Regions from separate parts of the Ralstonia mojiangensis genome, predicted to be linked through region 1. Evidence: predicted binding sites of a transcription regulator. Region 1 holds the regulator's gene; the other holds the start of a gene.
What was found. Region 1 encodes LexA, which represses DNA repair genes until DNA is damaged. Its sites were predicted from a motif close to ACTGTATNNNNATACAGT; they were not measured.
Positions count from the first base shown of each region.

Region 2: a site for LexA is predicted at 1,909-1,926, ahead of recA (recombinase RecA). Genes of this name have one in related genera too.

Region 1 is NZ_JAMXHU010000003.1:220,786-226,657, forward strand. Features, by position in the region: gene NG898_RS13100 (ferredoxin--NADP reductase) at 1-497, opposite strand, end outside; gene lexA (transcriptional repressor LexA) at 752-1,402, shown strand; gene NG898_RS13110 (hypothetical protein) at 1,522-1,707, shown strand; gene NG898_RS13115 (cupin domain-containing protein) at 2,051-2,362, opposite strand; gene NG898_RS13120 (dipeptidase) at 2,379-4,109, opposite strand; gene NG898_RS13125 (nuclear transport factor 2 family protein) at 4,242-4,637, shown strand; tRNA gene NG898_RS13130 (tRNA-His) at 4,728-4,803, shown strand; gene dusA (tRNA dihydrouridine(20/20a) synthase DusA) at 4,876-5,872, opposite strand, start outside.
Region 2 is NZ_JAMXHU010000002.1:65,176-71,047, forward strand. Features, by position in the region: gene recX (recombination regulator RecX) at 120-599, opposite strand; gene recA (recombinase RecA) at 696-1,754, opposite strand; gene NG898_RS07010 (response regulator) at 2,021-2,731, shown strand; gene NG898_RS07015 (sensor histidine kinase) at 2,724-4,292, shown strand; gene NG898_RS07020 (DUF4212 domain-containing protein) at 4,289-4,600, shown strand; gene NG898_RS07025 (3'-5' exonuclease) at 4,611-5,261, opposite strand; gene NG898_RS07030 (DUF294 nucleotidyltransferase-like domain-containing protein) at 5,278-5,872, opposite strand, start outside.

The DNA.
Region 1 (5,872 bases):
AAGAACTCGTTATTTGGCAATTCCCGGGTGATGAAGTCGGCATAGGCCAGTTCGCTCACTTGGCGCACACCGTGCAGCAGCACGACCTTCTCGAAACGCTCGTAGGTATCCGGATCCTGGATGATGCTCATGAACGGCGCGAGGCCGGTGCCGGTGCCGAACAGATACAGGTTCTTGCCGGGCAGCAGATCATCCAGCACGAGCGTGCCGACCGGCTTCTTGCTCACCAGCAGCTTGTCGCCCACCTTCAGATGCTGCAGGCGCGAGGTCAGCGGACCGTTCTGCACCTTGATGCTGAAGAACTCGAGGTGCTCTTCATAGTTCGGGCTGGCAATGCTGTAGGCGCGCATCAAGGGCTTGCCTTCGACCTCCAGCCCGATCATGACGAAGTGGCCGTTATGGAAGCGCAGCGCCTGATCGCGCGTGGTCTTGAAGCTGAACAGCGAGTCGTTCCAGTGATGGACGCTCAGAACGGTCTCTTGATTGAAGGCGGACATGGTGACGTTCGGGCCAGCCCAACGAGGCTCAATCGGGCTATGTGGCGATGCAAAAAATCGGTCAAGGCCTTGATTTTATGCGATTCCCCGCAGCCGCGCCTGCATGGATTACGCATAAGCTTCTAACCACTCGCATGGGTTTTGACGCCGGTCATAAGGAGCGGGCGCTCGCGCAACACGTCACAACAAAATCACTTGCGCTTCCCGCATCACTGTATAAAATCACAGCACCTGTTCAAATATACAGTACACCAATGGCCGCCCTCACCCCTCGCCAACAGCAGATTTACGACCTGATCCGCCAGACGATCCAGCGCACGGGCTTTCCGCCCACACGCGCCGAGATTGCCGCAGAGTTCGGTTTCTCATCGCCCAATGCGGCCGAGGAACACCTGCGCGCGCTGGCACGCAAGGGTGTGATCGAACTGACGCCGGGCGCCTCGCGCGGCATTCGACTGCGTGCTGCCGGCGACGCGGTACAGCATCAGTTCTCGCTGCCGTCGATGGGGCTGATGCAATTGACGCTGCCGCTGGTGGGCCGCGTGGCTGCCGGTAGTCCAATCCTGGCAGCAGAGCACATTGATCGCCAGTATCAGGTCGACCCCTCGCTGTTCTCTGCGCAGCCCGATTTTCTGCTGAAGGTGCGTGGCATGAGCATGCGCGACGCCGGCATTCTGGATGGCGATCTCCTGGCCGTGCAGCGCGCCACCGAAGCCACCAACGGCAAGATCGTGGTGGCTCGACTGGGCGACGACGTCACGGTCAAGCGCTTCCAGCGCAAGGGCCGCCATGTCGAGCTGATAGCCGAGAACCCGGATTTCGAACCGATCCACGTTGATCTGGATCGTGATGAGTTTCACCTGGAGGGCTTGGCCGTCGGTCTGATCCGGCCTGCTGCTCCGTAAGTCTCCGGCGCATCTCAGCGCCAAAACTTCGCTGTTTGATCCAACCTGGAGGTGAGCCATCGACTCGCCAGGGCGGAGTCTTGCCACTCGCTTTTCCACCCGAACTCACGAGGTCTGCCATGCGACTCGGATCGATGTCTTCCCGCCGCCGCCCGGTACAGCCGGTACCTTTCCGCCAAACCCAGGGCGTGCGCATCTATCAGGGGGAGCAGCGCCGTACGATGGTTGGCAGCATGGCCGCCATCTGCCGCATGCTCGATGCGATTCCGGCAGCTTCACGTACTGCTGGCGCCGAAAGCTGCTGAGGGAAAGTAAGACGATGAAGGGCTTTGAAGGGCGCCGCCGCGGCCGATCAGGGCATACCCCAATGCTGTCGCCGCAACTGATTTCATACACTTGCCGTGCCCTGAGGACAGGGCTTTCTTCAACTGATTTTCGGCCCGCCGTTTGAGCGGGCTGTTTTTTCTGTTCGCAAGTTGCTGCAGCGGCACATTCAACGATTTTCCGTCAGCAAAACGGACGTTTACCCGGATGTTGTTTGGCGTACGTGACAGTAGTATTGCCAGTGCCCTCAGGGGCAATGAGATCGCTGAATTCAAAGCCCGCAGTTGCGGGCTTTTTTTTTCGCTGCAACCGGCCGGCGAGCCGCTAAACGCTCCCGGCTTTCTCGATGACGAGAATTCTTGCCTCGCCGCGCGGGTGCGCCACATGCTCGCAGCCGACGCCGGCGAAGAAGATGTCGCCGTGCTCCAGCGTCACGACCTTCTCTTCGCCGGCTTCGCGGTAATGCATGTCGACCGTGCCATCGAGCACCACGAACACCTCTTCGCCATCGTTCACATGCCAGCGATAAGGCTGGTCCGTCCAATGCAGGCGCGTGGTAATGCCGCTTATATTGGCAATGTCGAGTGCACCCCAGGCACGCTCGGCAGTGAACGACTTGGCGCGAATGATCTTCATGGCGATCGTGCCTCGTTTACTGCATCGACTGCAGATTGCCGATACGCACCAGCATCTCGGTGAACATCTGCATATCGAGGTCGAGGTCCGGCACTTCCTTGTACTCGTTGGCGTTGTGCGCGGTGTACTTCTTGCCGGGCATCGCGGGGCCGAAGTTAATGGCATTCGGCATCAGCTTGGCAGTCGTGCTGCCGGCCGTGGGGACGGGCTTGGCGTCAAGGCCCGTCGTGTCGCCGTAAATGTTGAGCAGCGTCGACAACCATGCCCCCTTAGGATCACGCGCCATCCAGTTGCCCTGGTCGTGGTTGATCTCAAGGGCGACGTGGTTGGCGTTGGCCCACGCGTTGATCTTGCCGGCGATCTCACCGCGCAGCGCGTCGGGCGTTTTGCCGCGCGGCATGCGCACGTTGGCGGTCACCTCCACGCGGCCGTTCTTGTCACCGATCACCGTAGGCGAGATGGTGAGGGGCCCCATGAAGTCGTCCTTGTAGGCAAGCCCCATGGTGTTGCCGAGATAGTCGGTGCCATAAAGGTCGGTCAGATAGCGCACGGCGTGGGCGTAAGCGTTGTCTGCGAGGCCGAGATCAGCTGCCCGCAGGAACAGCGCCAGACGCGGCAGCGGGTTGACGCCCTCCTCCGGGCGCGAGCCGTGCGCCGACGTGCCGGTCACCTTCACGACGATGCTGTCTGCGGTGCGCGTGATGTCGATTGCAAACTTGCCCTGTGCGGCCAAGCCATTCACGAACGCATCGCGCTTGGCTTCGAGCGCGGCGGCGGCCACGCCCAGATCTCCTCCCTTGAGCGTGGCGGTGCCCGTCTGCGGGACGGAGCTGGCCGACGCCGCGCCTGTCATCGAAACGATGGCAGTATGCGAGGCATCGCCGGCCTGCGCAGGGAAGAACACCTTCAGCGCGCCGGTGCCTTTCTCGGCAACCACGGCCGGGTATTTGCTGTCGAGCACGATGTTGTACGCGGGCAATTGCGTGTGCTCGCGGTAGTACTTCATGCCATCGCCCCCGGTTTCTTCGGTGGTTTCGATCATCAGGCGGATCGTGCGCGCGAGCGGCACGCCGCTGTCCTTGACCGTTTTCATGGCGTACATGGCGGCGGCAATCGAGCCCTTGTCGTCAATCGTGCCGCGGCCGTACAGCAAATTGCCGACGCGCGTGACCTTGAACGGATCGAGCTTCGTGCCGTCGCCGAGCACCCATTCCTCGGGCTTTGCGGGTACGACATCAGCGTGAGTCAGGATGCCGAATTCGTCCGAACCGGTGCCGGGCAGCGTGACTTCAAATACGCGGTTGTCGACGTTGCGGTATTTCAGGCCGAAGTCGTGTGCCATGCCTTCGACCAGCTTCCCAAACGCGACGATGGCAGGGTTTTCGTACTGCGGAATTTTGTCGTCGCGCACCGTGGGCAGCGCGACCATCTTTTCGATCGAGGCGATCACGGCCTGCTGGTTGTGCAGGCGGTTGTACAGACCGAGCAGACGCCCGATGTTGACCAAGTCATCGCCAGTGAGCGCGGCCTTTTTCTGGTACGCGGCGACGCTGCCTGCGACCTGGGGATCAGCCTTGGCGGCTGCCGCTAGAAAGCTGTTCAGGTCAGCAGATGCCTTGGATTGTTCGGCGGCGAGCAGCGCATCGAGTTGCGGTTTCTGAAGCGTGGCGGCAAAGGCGCCGGTGCCGCAAGCCAGCGACAGTGCGATCGTCAGCGAAGACAGGCCAATACGGGCAGTGCGTTGCATCGAAGTGGATTCCGGGAAAGGCGAAGGCGCCATCATAGGGGCGAAGCGCGAGCCACGCATTGTGCAGCGCGAAAAACGCTAAGACACGCCCACTGCGCGGTATGCTGGGAGCTTTCCAAGGAGGCCTGCCGCATGGAACCGTCTCTGGATACCGCCCCTGGTCTGCTGAACGTGCTGGAAGAGCTGCGCCGGCGCGAGCCCATCTTCCATCGCCCAGAATTAGGCACGCGCCGCGAAGATTTTGAGCGCATGACCACGGAAGATTTCTGGGAAACAGGCGCCTCGGGTCAGCGCTATAGCCGCAGCTATGTGCTCGGCGTTCTCGATGCACGGCACGGCCATATCGGCGAGGACTTCTGGCAAACGCGCGATTTCCGCTGCCAGGAAATTGCGCCCGACAACTACCTGCTGACGTACACGCTGGTGCAATCGAACCGGACGACGCGCCGGGCGACGTTGTGGCGGCGAACGGCGGATGGCTGGAAGATTGTGTACCACCAGGGAACGGTCGTGGCGGAAGCTCGTTGAACTCCCTTGCGAAACCCTCTAGGCAAGTCGAAAGAATGTTTGTATAATCGCTGTTTCCTTGAACGGCGACGCGCTACTCAAGGAACAATGGTGGCTGTAGCTCAGTTGGTAGAGTCCCAGATTGTGATTCTGGTTGTCGTGGGTTCGAATCCCATCAGTCACCCCAAGATTCAAGAAAAAGCCCGCATTCGCGGGCTTTTTTGCATTCAGCGGCCGGGGTGTCCCGACCGTTCGGGCATCAAACCGCTACCGCCTCATCGTTCGATTCTGCGCCGCGCCGCAGGTGCGCCCGCGCCTCGTCGAAGAGCGCGTGGGCGTCGGCCAGCGTCTTGACGCGACCCAGCGCCTTGGAATCCGACAGCACGCGCCGCCAGCCCCGCGCGCCCGCCACGCCACGATACAGCCCCAGCATGTGGCGCACCGCCGCCCCAGCGTAGCCGCCGCGCTCCACCCAGCGGCCGACGTAGCCGATCATCGCGTCTTCCACCTCGGCACGCGTGGGGGCTTCAGTGCCTGCGCCGTAGTACCGCGCATCGAACACCGCCATCAGATGCGGATGATGATACGCCTCGCGGCCGATCATGACGCCATCAATGTGTGCAAGGTGCGTGTCGATCTGCTCGAGCGTCTGCACCCCGCCGTTGAGCAGGATTTCCAGATGCGGAAAATCACGCTTGAGCTGGTAGACGACTTCATACCGCAGGGGCGGAATCTCGCGATTTTCCTTGGGGCTCAGGCCTTTCAGAATGGCGTTGCGCGCATGGACGATGAAGGTCTCGCAACCCGCCTCGGCGATGGTGCCGACGAAATCGCGCACGAAATCGTAGGTCTCGATGGCGTCGATGCCGATGCGGTGCTTGACCGTGACCGGAATCGACACCGCGTCGCGCATCGCCTTGACACCCTGGGCGACGAGCTTCGGTTCGGCCATCAAGCATGCGCCGAACGCGCCTCGCTGCACGCGCTCAGACGGGCAGCCGCAGTTGAGGTTGATTTCCTTGTAGCCCCATTGCTGGCCGAGGCGCGCGGCCTGGGCGAGATCATCGGGTTCGCTGCCGCCGAGCTGCAGTGCCACGGGATGCTCGACCTCGTCGAAATCGAGGTGACGCGGGACGTCGCCGTGCAGCAGCGCGCCGGTGGTCACCATTTCCGTGTAGAGCCACGTGTGGCGCGAGATCTGGCGATGGAAGAACCGGCAATGTCGGTCAGTCCAATCCATCATCGGGGCCACCGAC
Region 2 (5,872 bases), on a different contig from region 1:
AGACTGGTCGCGTGCTGCAACGCAGTGTGAAAGCGGTTGCAACAACCGGGTAAGGTGCAACGGCCACGATCCGCACACAAGAGGATTGTCCGAGCGAATTGTTGCTAGATCGACGGCGTTCAGTCCGACTCGTCGCCATCTTCGAGCAGTTCATCGGCCCCCGCGATGATGCGCGACACCACCGACCGGGAGAATCCACGCGCCATCATGTATCGCACCTGCTTGGCCCGTTCGGCTAGATCGGCTGGTGGGCGGCCGAAGCGCTTTTCCCACAGAGCCTTGGCGCGCGCTGCTTCCGTGCTTTGCAGTTGCGCCTTGACCTCGCCCAGCGTCTCTGCGCCAAGCTGATGTGTTTTCAACTCCTGCATCAGGCGCGCCGTACCGTAGCGGCCCGCGCGGCGGTGCACCATGCTTTCGGCAAAACGCGTGTTGGAAAGCCAGTTTTCGCCCTCCAGCCAATCCAGCAGCGCATCGACCTGCTCGGCCGACTCGGCGTGCGGCACCAACTTACGGCGCAATTCGACGCGGCTGTGCTCGCGCCGAGACAGATAGCCCAGCGCACGTGCCTTCAGCGATAACGGTGGGCGTGGCAACGGCATACGGTTTCAGGCTCAAAAAGAAAACGCCCGCCGTTGGGGGACGGCAGGCGTATGAAGCTCGATAGAGCCGTCGATCTGCGCCGACGGCCAACCCAATTACTCTTCTCCGACTTCCTCGGCCACCGCGACGGCGCCCATCGGCGTCACGCCCAGTGCTTCGCGGACCTTGTTCTCGATGTCGCGGGCGAGGTCAGGGTTCTCGCGCAGGTATTCACGGCAGTTGTCGCGGCCTTGGCCGATACGCTCGCCGCCGTAGCTGTACCAGGCGCCGGACTTCTCAACGATCTTGGCTTCCACGCCAAGGTCGATGATTTCGCCCTCGCGCGACACACCCTGGCCGTAAAGGATGTCGAAGATGGCTTCGCGGAACGGCGGCGCCACCTTGTTCTTGACGACCTTGACCTTGGTCTCGTTGCCGACCACGTCGTCGCCCTTCTTGATCGAACCGATGCGGCGGATGTCCAGACGCACTGAAGCGTAGAACTTGAGCGCGTTACCACCCGTGGTGGTTTCCGGCGAGCCAAACATCACGCCGATCTTCATGCGGATCTGGTTGATGAAGATGACCATGCAATTGGTCTTCTTGATGGTGCCGGTCAGCTTGCGCAGTGCTTGGCTCATCAGACGGGCCTGCAGGCCGGGCAGTGCGTCGCCCATTTCGCCTTCAATTTCAGCCTTTGGCACCAGGGCAGCCACCGAATCGATGACGATCAGGTCAACCGAGCCCGACCGAACCAGCGCGTCAGCAATTTCTAGAGCTTGTTCACCCGTGTCCGGCTGGGAAATCAGCAGGTCCGGCACGCTCACACCAATCTTGTCGGCATAAGTGACGTCAAGCGCATGTTCAGCATCAATGAAGGCGCAAGTGCCGCCCAGCTTCTGCATCTCGGCAACCACCTGCAGTGTCAGGGTAGTTTTACCCGATGATTCCGGACCGTAAATTTCCACCACGCGGCCGCGCGGCAAGCCACCAACGCCCAGCGCCACGTCCAACCCCAACGAACCTGTCGACACGACTTGGACCGGCTCGACCTCGGCGTCGCCCATCTTCATGATGGAGCCTTTGCCGAACTGCTTTTCGATCTGCGCGAGCGCGGCAGCCAGCGCCTTCTGCTTTTCTGCGCTCATTGCGGCTGCCTTCTTACCGTCTTCCATGGTCGTCCTTCGTGCAAATTGGTGTATAAATGGGCCGCAAGGGCTTGCGATTCCAGCGGTTGCCTGCAATAACGGGCCGCAGCGTGATTGCCCCCGACACGACCCATTTCATGACTTTAGCGCCGCCAAGACTACAGCACCGCGAATTCGGAGTACTGTATAAAAAACCAGTGGTTTTGACAAGTCTCCAGAACACATATCGCGCGAAAACAATGTAGCGGGCGGGATGGGCAAGACATCTTGCCCGGCATCGCGGGGAGACACGCATGCGCATTCTGATTGCCGAAGACGACGCCACGCTGGCTGACGGGCTTACTCGCTCGCTACGCCAGGCGGGTTATGCCGTCGACCAAGCCTCCGATGGGGCGACTGCCGACGCGGCGCTGTCCGCGCAAACGGCCCAAACCTATGACCTGCTGATTCTCGACGTGGGCCTGCCGCGCATGTCCGGGCTGGAGGTCCTCAAGCGCCTGCGCTCGCGCGGGGCCATGCTGCCGGTGTTGATCCTGACCGCCGCAGACAGTGTGGAAGAACGCGTCAAGGGCCTTGATCTGGGCGCGGACGATTACATGGCCAAGCCGTTCGCGCTGTCTGAGCTGGAAGCGCGCGTGCGCGCGCTGGTGCGGCGGGGTACGGGCGGTGGCGCCACGCTTGTCCGCCATGGGCCGCTGGCATTCGATCAGGTCGGGCGCATCGCCTATATCCATGATCAGGTGGTGGAACTGTCGGCACGCGAGATCGGGCTGCTGGAGATTCTGCTGGCGCGCGTCGGCCGCCTGGTGTCGAAAGAGCAACTGGTCGACCACCTGTGCGGCTGGGGCGAAGAAGTCAGCAACAACGCCATCGAGGTCTACATCCACCGGCTGCGCAAGAAGATCGAGGTGGAAGGCATCCGCATCGCTACCGTGCGCGGGCTGGGCTATTGCCTGGAACGCATGGCCACCCCGACGACAACCGCGACGGCTGCCCATGGGTGATCGGTTGGCCTGGCCGTGGCGTCGGCATCGCGCGTCGCTGCGCGACCGTGACGACACGACTCCCGGGACTGATGGCCGCGATGACGGCGGCGATCTCACCGACACACTCCCCCACCTCGAAGACGACGCCACGCGGCCCGTCGCCCGATCCCTCTTCGGCGAAATTCTCGACTGGATGCTCGCGCCGCTGCTCTTGCTGTGGCCGATGAGCATTGCGGTGACGTATCTGGTGGCCAAGTCGATTGCGAACGCGCCCTACGACCGCGCGCTGGAATCGAGCGCGATCGTGCTCAGCCAGCAACTGCGCGAGGTGAATGGCCGCGTGACGCTGCAACTGCCGATCTCGGCACGCGAGATTTTGCGTGCCGACGAAACCGACAACATTTACTACCAGGTTCTCGGCACCAACGGCGAGTTTGTCTCCGGGGACCGCGACCTGCCCCTGCCGCCCGAAGAAGACGCCAACGCGGGGGGGCTCGTGCAACTGCGCGACGACCACATCCACGGCGCTGAGATTCGTGTTGCGTATACGTTCGTGCAGCGGCCGGGCTCTGGCGACAAGCCCGCGCTGGTGCAAGTGGCGGAGACGCTCGACAAGCGCGCGCAACTCGCGAACGAAATCATCAAGGGCGTGATCCTGCCGCAGTTCGTGATCCTGCCGTTGGCAGTAATCCTGGTGTGGTTTGGGCTGACGCGCGGGCTGGCGCCGCTCAACGCGATCCAGGAGCGCATCCGCGCGCGCAACCCGGGCGACACCAGCCCCATCGACGAAGGCGCCGCGCCGCAGGAGCTGACGCCGCTGGTGGCGTCGTTCAATGATCTGCTTGGGCGGCTGGAGCAATCGGTGCATACGCAGAAGCGCTTCATCGCGGATGCCGCGCATCAGATGAAGACGCCGCTGGCGGGTCTGCGCATGCAAGCGGAGTTGGCACAGCGCGAACAATCGCCCGACGAGCTGCGTCGCACGCTCGCGCATATCGCCGACAGCTCGGATCGCACCGCGCACCTCGTCAAGCAGTTGCTTTCTCTGGCGCGCATGGAAAACATGGGCGCCACCGACGGTCTGGTGCCGCTGGATATCTGCGCGCTGTCACGCCAGGTGGTGGCAGAGTGGCTGCCAAAGGCCTGGGCCAAGCAGATCGACCTCGGTTTTGAGGAGCCTGGGCCGCCGGTCACGATTTCGGGCAATGCGACGATGCTCGCCGAGATGCTCAACAATCTGCTGGACAACGCGATCCGCTACACGCCCGACGGTGGACATGTCACCGTGCGCGTGACCACCGCGCCGTTTGAGCCGTTCGTCTTCATCGACGTGGATGACACTGGCCCCGGCATCCCCGTGGCCGAGCGCGAACGCGTGATGCAGCGCTTCTACCGCATTCTTGGCACACAGGCCGAGGGCAGCGGTTTGGGCCTGGCCATCGTGCGCGAAATCGTGCAGCAGCACGGCGGCGACATCGAGGTGCTCGACAACGTGTATCAGGCATCTCCGCGGCTGGCGGGGGCGCGCTTTCGCATCACGCTGCATCGCGCCTCGTCTGGCGAAGAGGCCACCGCATGAGCATCACGCCCGGAACCCCTGCACGCCGCCGCTGGATCGCCAACATGCGTTGGATCGCGGCGCTGCTCGCGGTGTGGTTTGTGGTGACATTCGTGATCGCGTTCTTTGCGCGTGACCTGTCGACGCACTTTTTCAACTCGGACTGGACGTTCGCCTATTGGGTCGGCGCCCAGGGTGCGCCCATCGTTTATGTGCTGATTACCGTGCTCTATGCGTGGCGCACCAACCGCGCCGCGGATGCAGCCGCGCAACACGACGAAACGGCGCAGCATGATGCGCCGGAGTCATCTCCTCCGCCGTCCATCTGACACCAGCACGTTACGCCGCACCCAGATGGCGCAGCTTCACAAACGCCAACGCCGCCATCACCGCGTCGTTAAGCGCGTCATGCGCATCCCAGGTCGGCAAGTCCAATCCCTTCATGACAGTGGCGAAGCGCAGGTCCAGATCGGGGTCGCCCTGCTGCCGATACGGCGGCAGTTGTCGGAACTGGTAGTCGTAATACAGGGCGGAAACTTCAATCTTGGGCTGCGGCAAGCCGATGCCCAGCATGGGCACCACCACCCGATTGAGCATCGCCACGTCGAACTCAAGGTAGTAACCCACCAATGGCCGGCTGCCGATGAAGTGCAGCAGTGCATGGGCGGCTTGCTCGATCGACATACCGCTGTCCAGGTCGCGGTTGCGCAGACGATGCACGCAAATGCTTTCTGCGCGCATCTCCCCGCGCGGCCTGATGAGCAGCTCCAGGCGCTGGCTGGTCAAAATGCGATTGCCGGCGATGCGGACAGCACCGATGGAGACGATCTCGTCGGTGCGCACGTTCAAGCCGGTGGTCTCGCAATCGAGCGCGACCCACTCATCTGCAGGCGGGGCCTCGAACAGGAAGCGAAACGCCGGATCGCGCAACCTGCGCAACTGGCGCCGCCTTTGCAGTGCCTGCAGCCAGTCGGAGAGCCGTCCGTTCATGACCGCTCGCTCATATTCACATCCACTCGGTCCGCCAGCGCTGCCGCAGCAGCGCCTTGAACCGTTTAACGGCGCTCAACGCATCCTTGAGCAGATCACGCTCCAACGATGACAGGCGCGACAGATGCACGTCACACGACACCGGTTGATGCGCATCGATTTCCGCCAGCCCGGCCTTGAGCCGCAGCATCATCAGAAAGTGCAAGCTCTCGCTCAACTCGGCAGCCATGTGTGCGTCGAGCGCCTCGGCCCGCACCAGTGCATCCAGGCGCGGCACGGTGCCGGTCTCGTCGAGTACGCGGTGGGCCAGCGCAAGGCTGCGCACCCCGTGGACGATGGGGAAGATGCCCTCCTTCTTCACGTCGAGCACGGGATCGGAATCGCCAAACCCGAGAATGCGATCGCGCCAACCTGGCGCGGCACTGAAAGCCTCAATTGCAGCGGCAAAGCGGCCCAGTACGGCGTCGTTGTCGATCGTCAGTTCCGGCAACGTCCGCCGCAGTTGTTTGAGCAAGGCGGCATCGCCGCACACCGCATGCGCATCAAAAAAGATTGCCAGATGCATCAAGCCTTCGGGGCTGGGCAGGATGAGCCATTCGCGAATGCGCCGC